One region of the Streptomyces sp. NPDC098101 genome, then DNA from elsewhere that is predicted to be linked to it. Evidence: riboswitches for the same ligand, from Rfam matches in the RefSeq annotation. Region 1 holds a riboswitch; each other region holds the start of a gene.
The links. A riboswitch is a leader RNA that binds a small molecule or an ion and turns the genes downstream of it on or off. The one in region 1 is predicted to bind cobalamin.

Region 1 (2,160 bases):
GCCGAACACAGCTTCAACGCCTCCACGTTCACCGCGCGGGTCGTCACCTCCACCCTCTCCGACCTCTACAGCGCGGTCACCGCGGCGATCGGCGCCCTCAAGGGCCCGCTGCACGGCGGGGCCAACGAGGCCGTGATGCACATGCTGCACGAGATCGGGGAACCGGAGCGGGCCGGGGAGTGGCTCGACGGGGCGCTGGCGTCCGGGCGGAAGATCATGGGTTTCGGCCACCGGGTCTACAAGCACGGCGACTCCCGCGTGCCGATCATGCGGGCGGCCCTGGACCGGCTCGTGGCCCGCGCCGCCGACCCGGACACGGCCCGGCTCGCCGCCCTGCACACGGCCCTGCGGCGCGCCGTGGCGGACCGCAAGGGCATCCATCCCAACCTGGACTATCCGGCGGGCCTGGCCTATCACCTCATGGGCTTCGACGTGGCCGCCTTCACGCCCCTGTTCGTGATGTCCCGGATCACCGGCTGGACCGCGCACATCACGGAACAGCTCGCCCACAACTCCCTGATCAGGCCCCTGGCCTCGTACGAGGGGAGGGAGCAGCGGGCGGTGCCCCTGGCCTCGTGAGGGGGGCCGGCCGGTCCGACACGCCCCGCCGGCGGGATGAGGGGGTGGACTTACTAGGACGTCCAACTATATGTTCGTGGCACAAGGTCCGCGGTGCAGGGAAGCCGGTGTGAATCCGGCACGGTCCCGCCACTGTGACCGGGGAGCGTGCCGCCGTCCACACGTCACTGACGAGGTCTGTCGGGAAGGCGGGCGGCACGCGGGGATCCGGGAGTCAGGATACCGGCCGCGGAACGTTCCGTGTTGTCCACGAGGATGGAGCAGACACGCATGGCACCGGTCCGTACCCACGACCCTGGTGATCCGGCGGAGCGAGCGGCGACCCCCGCGCTCACCTAGCTCTTCGGCGGCCCCGCGCCGCCCTGTCCCACGGCGTTCCCCCTCGGCGCACCCACCCGGTGCGGCCGGCGGTCCGCCGTGCCATCCCCGGATCCGACCTGACGAGAGCAGGCCCCCATGGTCCGTGAACTCACCCATTTCATCGGCGGAAAGCACACCGCCGGCACGTCGGGCCTCTTCGGCGACGTGTACGACCCCAACACCGGCACCGTCCAGGCCCGCGTCCCGCTCGCGGGCCGCGCCGACACCGAGCACGCGATCGCGGACGCGGTCGCCGCCCAGCGCGAGTGGGGCGCGTGGAACCCGCAGCGGCGCGCCCGCGTGCTGCTGCGGTTCCTCCAGCTCGTCGAGGACGAGCGCGACACGCTGGCGAGGCTGCTGTCGGCCGAGCACGGCAAGACCGTCGCGGACGCCCACGGCGACCTGCAACGCGGCCTTGAGGTCGTGGAGTTCGCCGCGGGCATCCCCCACCTCCTCAAGGGGGAGTTCACCGACAACGCCGGAACAGGCATCGACGTGCACTCCCTGCGCAGCCCGCTCGGCGTCGTCGCCGGCATCACCCCGTTCAACTTCCCCGCGATGATTCCGCTGTGGCAGGCCGCGCCCGCCCTGGCCTGCGGGAACGCCTTCATCCTCAAGCCGTCCGAACGCGATCCGTCCGTGCCGCTCCGGCTCGCGGAGCTGTTCCTGGAGGCGGGGCTCCCGGCGGGCGTGCTCAACGTCGTCAACGGCGGCGAGGAGGCCGTCACCACCCTCCTCGAAGACCCCAGGGTGCAGGCCCTCGGCTTCGTCGGCTCCACCCCGATCGCCGCGCACATCTACGCGACGGCCGCCGCCCACGGCAAGCGCGCCCAGTGCTTCGGCGGCGCCAAGAACCACATGATCGTGATGCCCGACGCCGACCTCGACCAGGCCGTCGACGCCCTGGTGGGGGCCGGTTACGGCTCGGCGGGCGAGCGCTGCATGGCGATCTCCGTCGCCGTGCCCGTCGGCGAGGAGACCGCCGACCGGCTGGTGGCCGCGCTCAAGGAGCGCGTCGCCGCCCTCCGGATCGGCCGCTCCGACGACCCGGAGGCCGACTTCGGGCCGCTGGTGAGCCGGGACGCCCTGGAGCGGGTCGACCGCTACGTCGACATCGGCGTGGAGGAGGGGGCCGAACTCGTCGTCGACGGGCGCGGCTTCACCCTCCCCGGCCACGAGGACGGCTTCTTCGCGGGCGCCACGCTCTTCGACCGGGTCACC
Region 2 (2,160 bases), on a different contig from region 1:
GACGAGCCGCTGGCGAGCGCGCTGCTGCTGCCGGTCCTCGACGACCTCCCGCCGGAGCGGCACCCGGTCTCCTCGGTGCGTGACGTCGACCTCGCCGGGCTCGTCGACCGGACGCCCCCGGAGCGGTTGCGCTCCGCGATGGCGGCCCAGCTCGCCCGGCTGGCGTCCGAGACCGGCGCCGACGCCCACCCGGAGATCGCGCGGGCGCTGGAGCGGATCCTCCGGAACGAGCCGGTGGACCTCCCGGCCGACGGGGCCCTCGACCTGCGGATGAGGACCCTCGCGGCGGAGACCCGGGCCGCACGGGGGCTGCTGGACGCGGCCCGGCGCGGAGCGGACCCGGCGCCCGTCACCGGGGCCGACCTCGCCGCGTGGGCCGTACGGGACTCGGCGGCCGGGGCACTGCGCGAGTTCCTGCTGCTGCCCCTGCCGGACGCGGCGGCCACGGTCCTGAACCGGCGGCTGTCCGCGCGCTGGCGCGACGACCTCGCCGCGGACCTGGCCGGCTGACGTACCGCCGTCGAACGGGGGCGGCGGGGGTAAGGGGCGGATGTGGCGTGAAACGCACCGGGCACGGCTGGCGAGTTTCGTGTGTCCGTACATAGGATGCGGCCGTTCCGCTCGTGAGCGGACGACAACTCAATGCCCACGCGATGGGGGAAGCCGGTGCGAATCCGGCGCTGACCTGCAACCGTGAGCGGCGGAGCACCACTTGCCGCGAGTCGGAATGCCCATGGCGTGGGTGAACTGCTTCTCACTGTCATGGTCTGCAGCGCGGAGCCCGGTAACTGCCTCTGGAATCCGACGCGATCGTCCACGACCGCGCGCGGCCCCTTCCTGCGACAAGGCCCGGGAGGCTGTTGCCGACCCCTTGTCGAAGGGATCTGTGCCATGGTCGGCGTCAGACCACCGGTCAAGCTCGCTGCCGTGCTCGGCGTCTGCGGCTCGTTCTTCGCCGTCGGCGCGATCGCCCTCAGCCCCGGCGCCGCCGCCGCTCCGAGGGAGGACGCGGCCGCGGCCGCCGCCCGCTGGCAGGCGGGCGAACTCGACGGCGGCGCGATACCCGGCTTCTCCCCCGGCATGTACGACTGGGGGCTGACCGTCGACACCCTCATCGCCCTCGAGGCGACGGGCGTCGACGAGGCGGCGGCGGACGAGGTCGTCGACACGCTCAAGGCGCACGTCCGCGACTACAACAGCTACGACACCTGGGGAGAGCCCGGCCAGCGGATCTCCGGCGCCACCGCCAAGCTCCTGTACGCGGCCGTGATCTCCGGGGAGGACCCGAGCGCGTTCGGCGCGTACGACCTGCGCCGGGAGACGCTCGACCTCCTCGCCGGCCCGGAGAAAGGGCTGGAGGAGGGCCGGCTGAAGGACAAGGTCGTCGAGGGCGGCGACAGCAGCAACACCTTCGGCCAGTCCCTGGCGGTGCTCGGCCTCGCGCGCAGCGGTGACGTGCCGCAGAGCGCCGTCGACTTCCTGATCGACCAGCAGTGCGCGGCCGGCGGGTTCCGCCTCTACCCCCACGGCTTCGGCGGCGACGGCGTCGAGGTCACCGGCGACTGCGACGCCGAGGGCGACGCCGCGGTGCTCGACCCGGACTCCACCTCCATGGCCGTGCAGGCGCTGCTCGCCGCCGCCGAGGACGGCGCCCCGGGCGCCGCGGAGGCGGCGAAGAAGGGCGGCGACTGGCTGGCGGAGGTGCAGCACGAGGACGGTTCCCTGACCGGTTCGGGGCCGACCTCCTTCCCCAACGCCAACAGCACGGGCCTCGGCGGCCAGGCGCTGGCGGCGACGGGTCACCAGGCGGAGGCCGACAAGGCGGCCGACTGGATCGAGGCCCGCCGGATCACCGCCGCCGACGGGGGTGCCGCCTCGGCGGAGGCCGGCGCCCTCGCCTACGACGACGACGCGCTGGCCGGGGCGCGGGCCGACGGCATCGGCGAGTTCCAGCGCGACCAGTGGCGCCGCTCCACGGCGCAGGCGGTGCTCGCGCTGGCGCAGGTCCCGCTCGCGAAGATCGGCCTCGCGGAACCGGGGCCGGGGCCGGATCCGACCGGCGACCCGACCGGTACGCCGACCGGTACGCCGACCGACGATCCGAGCGGTACGCCGTCGGGCACGCCCAGCGGCACCCCTTCGGGTACACCGAGCGGTACG
Region 3 (2,160 bases), on a different contig from region 1:
CGCCTTGACCGCGTCGTCGTTCGCCGGCAGGACCGCGAAGGCGATGCCCGTCACGACGAGGAAGCCGAAGCCGGCGGCCAGGCTCGCGTTCCAGTTGCCCAGGCGCGGCGCCAGACGGCGGCCGAGGATCACCGCGCCGACGCCGAGCAGCACGCTGAGCAGGATCATCAGGAAGAACAGGGTGGTGCGCTTCCCGATGGTGTCGGGGTTGCCGACGGCCGGCGGCGTCGCCGGGTACTTCAGGAACGGCACCAGGTAGACGGTGGTGAAGGCCGCGGCGGCGGTCAGCGCCGCGGTGGCCCGCGGGCTGAACCGGCCGATGCGGCCGAGCGCGAAGGAGAAGGCGAGCGCGGCGACGCCGCCCAGCGCCACTCCGTAGACGAGGACGCCGGTGGCCAGGCCGAAGGTGGACTGCGCGGAGCGGCTGACCACCTCCTCCTCTTCCTCGGCCTCCGCGCCGCCGTGCCCGGCGTGGGCCGCCTCCTGGGCGGCCTGGGCCTCCTCCACGGCGATGGAGCCGTCCACGGAGGGCTCACCGCCGACGTAGGCCACGGCGAAGGCGAACAGACCGGCTATCAGACCCGCGATCATGCCGCGGATCAACAGGGTTCTCACAGTCGAGGCGTGCATGTGCTGATCGCCTCTCAGTGGCAGGGGAAGCCGAGCAGGTGGCGCCCGTCGTGCACCCACTCGTGCACGTCGGAACCCGCGAAGAGGGAGGTGGCACCCTGCTCGGCGCCCACGAAGTACAGGGCGATCAGCGCGAGGAGGCCGACGAAGAAGGCCCAGGGCAGCACGGCCCGCACGGGCAGCGGAGCCGGTACGGCGACGGAAGGGGGGGAAACGGCAGCGGAGACGGCAGCCTCGGCCATGATGAAACCTCCTGCGGGAACGCGCGTCCCAAACGGTGGTGCAGGACGACGGTCCACGGGTCTGACTCGCCGCGGCCCCCCTTGCCCGGGAAGGCCTCGGCACACAGTGGCGCGACCGTGCCGGGTTCCCACCGGACTTCCGTATCGCCGTCGTCACGCTGTTCAAATGTCGCCTGACGGTACCGCGTGACGTGGACATTGTTAAGGGCGTGAGGCCTGGATCACCTTCCGCGCGCCCCCGGGCGGAACGCCCGCTTCCCCGGGGCCCGTACCGTACGGGGGACCGCTCCGCCGCCCCGTGCCGGCGCCGACCGAGAAGGATCCCGATGACAGTCCGGCTGACCCTCGTCCCGCCCGCCACGAACGACGCGCTGCGCGAGGTCCGGTTCGACGACGACGGCCCCCTCGACCCGGCGGGACGTGCCCGCGCCGAAGCCCTCGCGGCCGCCGTGGACCCCGCCACGCGCGCGTACGCCTCGCCGTCCGCGCGCTGCCTCGGCACCGCCCGGGCCCTCGGCCTGCGGGCCGAGCCGGCGCCGGGCCTGGCCGGCTGCGCCATGGGCCGGTGGCGGGGGAGGACCCTCGAAGACGTCGCCGCCGCCGAGGAGGCCGGGCTGGCAGCCTGGCTGTCCGACCCGGAGGCCGCGCCGCACGGCGGGGAGTCCCTGCGCGACCTGCGCGTCCGGGTCGGGGCCTGGCTCGACGCGCTCCGGGAGGGGTCGGGGCGCGTCACGGCCGTCGTCGAACCCGACGTCGTCCGCGCGGCGACGGTCCACGCCCTCGGGGCGCCGGACGCGACCGCCCGGCGCCTGGACGTCCGCCCCCTGACGGCCGTCCACCTCAGCGGCCGGAGCGGGCGCTGGAACCTGCGCGTCGGCGAGCCGTTCACCGGATGACGCAAACGGGGAGGGGGAGGATCACCCGGTGGTCCTCCCCCTCCCCGCCGTACCCGCCTCAGACGGGCCGCTTCCACTCCCGCAGCAGCAGATAGCCCAGGTACACCCCGCCGACGGCCATCGTGTACAGGCCGACCGGCAGGTCGTCGAAGAACGGCAGCTGCTGGGCCGCGAGGTCCGCGAGGACCAGGAGCAGGGCGCCGAGCAGGGCCGACATGACGAGCTGCGGCCCGCCGCTGCGGGTGACCCGCTTGGCGATCTGCGGCGCCGTCAGGGAGACGAAGGCGATCGGACCGGCCACGCTGACCGCGCCCGCCGACAGGACGATCGACAGGGCGACCGCCGCCGTCGCGGTCCGGTCCGGGCGGGCGCCCAGACCGGTGGAGAGGTCG
Region 4 (2,160 bases), on a different contig from region 1:
CGTCCTCAAGGCCGTCAAGGCCCCCGAGGGCATCGACGAGACCTCCCCGTCGGACTACACGGCCGACGCCGGCGACCCGGGCGTGAAGACCGAGATGGAGAAGGTCACCGTCCCCACCCACTGACGCCACCGGCACGCAGGGCCCGGGACCTCCGCCAGGAGGCCCCGGGCCCCGTCGCGTTCCCGGCGGGCACACTTTCCCCCATGGACTTCACGATCAGGGCGGTACGGCCCGAGGAGTACGAGGTGCTCGGCGAGCTGACCGGGCGCACCTATCTGGACGACGGGCTGCTGGCGCACGGGGCGGACGACTCCTACCTGGCGGTGCTGCGGGACACGGCGCGCCGGGCCCGGGAGAGCGAGGTCCTCGTCGCGGAGGACACCGGGGACGCGGCGGGGCGGATCGTCGGCGGGGTGACCTTCGCCCGCGGCGGCACCCCGTGGGCCGACATCGCCGTGCCCGGCGAGGCCGAGTTCCGGATGCTCGCGGTCGCCCGGGAGGCCCGCGGCCGGGGCGTCGGGGAGGCGCTCGTACGGGCCTGTGTCGACCGGGCGAGGGCCCTCCCGGGGTGCGCCAGGATCGTGCTCTCCACGGGCGCGGAGATGGTCGCGGCGCACCGGATCTACGAGCGGATGGGCTTCGTCCGCACCCCTCACCGGGACTGGGAGCCGATCCCCGATCACTCTCTGCGCACCTACTCCCTGGAGTTCTGAGCCCAAGTCCCGTCCAGGGGGCGACACAACATGTGGGGGGTGCCACGAGCGGCGCCCCCCACATGTATGCTCGTCCTCGCTGTCGACGCAGGGGAATCCGGCGCGAATCCGGAACTGTCCCGCAACGGTGTACTTCGTGCGGTTTCGTCCGGAGTGAGTCCGAACACCTGCCGACAGCGCGCCCGGTCCTTCCGTTCCGGGTGCCACAGACGTCCGGGCCTCGCGGAGTGGGCCGGTGGACGCGGTGCGTCGTGCGTGGACGCCCGCCCGTCCGCCCTTCCCCCGCCGAGGCCCCGAGCCGAGCGAGGGAGAGCCCCCACGTGACCATCGCGCCCGCCGATCCGGCTTCGGCCGAGGCTTCCGCGGTCGAGAGCGACGGCCCCGGGACCGTACTGCTGCGGACCCTGACCGACCTCACCGCCGATCTCCCCGACACCGACCCCGGCCGGGTCGCCGCCGCCGCGCTCCGCGGCCGCAGCGCCGCCGCGGACGAGGCGGAGCTGCGCGAGCTGGCCACCGAGGCGGCCGCCGGCCTGATCGCCGAGGACCCGGCGTACTCCCGGCTCGCCGCCCGGCTCCTCACCATCACCATCGCGGACGAGGCCGCCTCCCAGGGCTCGGTGAACTTCTCCTCCTCGGTCGCCGTCGGGCACCACGAGGGCCTGATCGCCGACCGCACCGCCGAGTTCGTCGCGCTGCACGCCGACCGCCTCGACGCCACGATCGACCGGGCCGGCGACGACCGCTTCGGCTACTTCGGCCTGCGCACCCTCTACTCGCGCTACCTGCTGCGCCACCCGATCACCCGCAAGGTGATCGAGACCCCGCAGCACTTCATGCTGCGCGTGGCCTGCGGCCTGGCCGAGGACGAGAGCGTCCGCGCGCTCGACGAGGTGGCCGCGCTGTACCGCCTGATGAGCCGACTGGACTACCTGCCGTCCTCCCCCACGCTCTTCAACTCCGGCACCCGCCACCCGCAGATGTCCTCCTGCTACCTCCTGGACTCCCCGCAGGACGAGCTGGACTCCATCTACGACCGCTACCACCAGGTCGCGCGCCTCTCGAAGCACGCGGGCGGCATCGGCCTCTCGTACTCCCGCATCCGCGCCCGCGGTTCGCTGATCCGCGGCACCAACGGGCACTCCAACGGCATCGTGCCGTTCCTGAAGACCCTCGACGCCTCCGTCGCCGCCGTGAACCAGGGCGGCCGCCGCAAGGGCGCCGCCGCCGTCTACCTGGAGACCTGGCACGCGGACATCGAGGAGTTCCTGGAGCTCCGCGACAACACGGGCGAGGACCAGCGCCGCACGCACAACCTGAACCTGGCGCACTGGATCCCGGACGAGTTCATGCGCCGCGTGAACGCCGACGCCGAGTGGTCGCTGTTCTCCCCCTCGGACGTGCCCGAGCTCGTGGACCTGTGGGGCGAGGAGTTCGACGCCGCCT

Region 2: it holds a riboswitch for cobalamin, as region 1 does, so the genes downstream of both, ACIQVI_RS04075 (prenyltransferase/squalene oxidase repeat-containing protein) here and ACIQVI_RS18995 (CoA-acylating methylmalonate-semialdehyde dehydrogenase) in region 1, are expected to answer to the same signal.
Region 3: it holds a riboswitch for cobalamin, as region 1 does, so the genes downstream of both, ACIQVI_RS05580 (CbtB-domain containing protein) here and ACIQVI_RS18995 (CoA-acylating methylmalonate-semialdehyde dehydrogenase) in region 1, are expected to answer to the same signal.
Region 4: it holds a riboswitch for cobalamin, as region 1 does, so the genes downstream of both, ACIQVI_RS17190 (ribonucleoside-diphosphate reductase subunit alpha) here and ACIQVI_RS18995 (CoA-acylating methylmalonate-semialdehyde dehydrogenase) in region 1, are expected to answer to the same signal.

Annotation. Positions count from the first base shown of each region.
Region 1 is NZ_JBIWAS010000004.1:84,217-86,376, forward strand. Features, by position in the region: gene ACIQVI_RS18990 (bifunctional 2-methylcitrate synthase/citrate synthase) at 1-579, shown strand, start outside; cobalamin riboswitch at 640-825, shown strand; gene ACIQVI_RS18995 (CoA-acylating methylmalonate-semialdehyde dehydrogenase) at 1,036-2,160, shown strand, end outside.
Region 2 is NZ_JBIWAS010000001.1:1,012,624-1,014,783, reverse strand. Features, by position in the region: gene ACIQVI_RS04080 (SMI1/KNR4 family protein) at 1-510, shown strand, start outside; cobalamin riboswitch at 601-754, shown strand; gene ACIQVI_RS04075 (prenyltransferase/squalene oxidase repeat-containing protein) at 892-2,160, shown strand, end outside.
Region 3 is NZ_JBIWAS010000001.1:1,365,783-1,367,942, forward strand. Features, by position in the region: gene ACIQVI_RS05575 (CbtA family protein) at 1-630, opposite strand, end outside; gene ACIQVI_RS05580 (CbtB-domain containing protein) at 645-872, opposite strand; cobalamin riboswitch at 912-1,074, opposite strand; gene ACIQVI_RS05585 (histidine phosphatase family protein) at 1,199-1,768, shown strand; gene ACIQVI_RS05590 (FecCD family ABC transporter permease) at 1,827-2,160, opposite strand, start outside.
Region 4 is NZ_JBIWAS010000003.1:909,618-911,777, reverse strand. Features, by position in the region: gene mctP (monocarboxylate uptake permease MctP) at 1-124, shown strand, start outside; gene ACIQVI_RS17195 (GNAT family N-acetyltransferase) at 205-714, shown strand; cobalamin riboswitch at 764-904, shown strand; gene ACIQVI_RS17190 (ribonucleoside-diphosphate reductase subunit alpha) at 1,035-2,160, shown strand, end outside.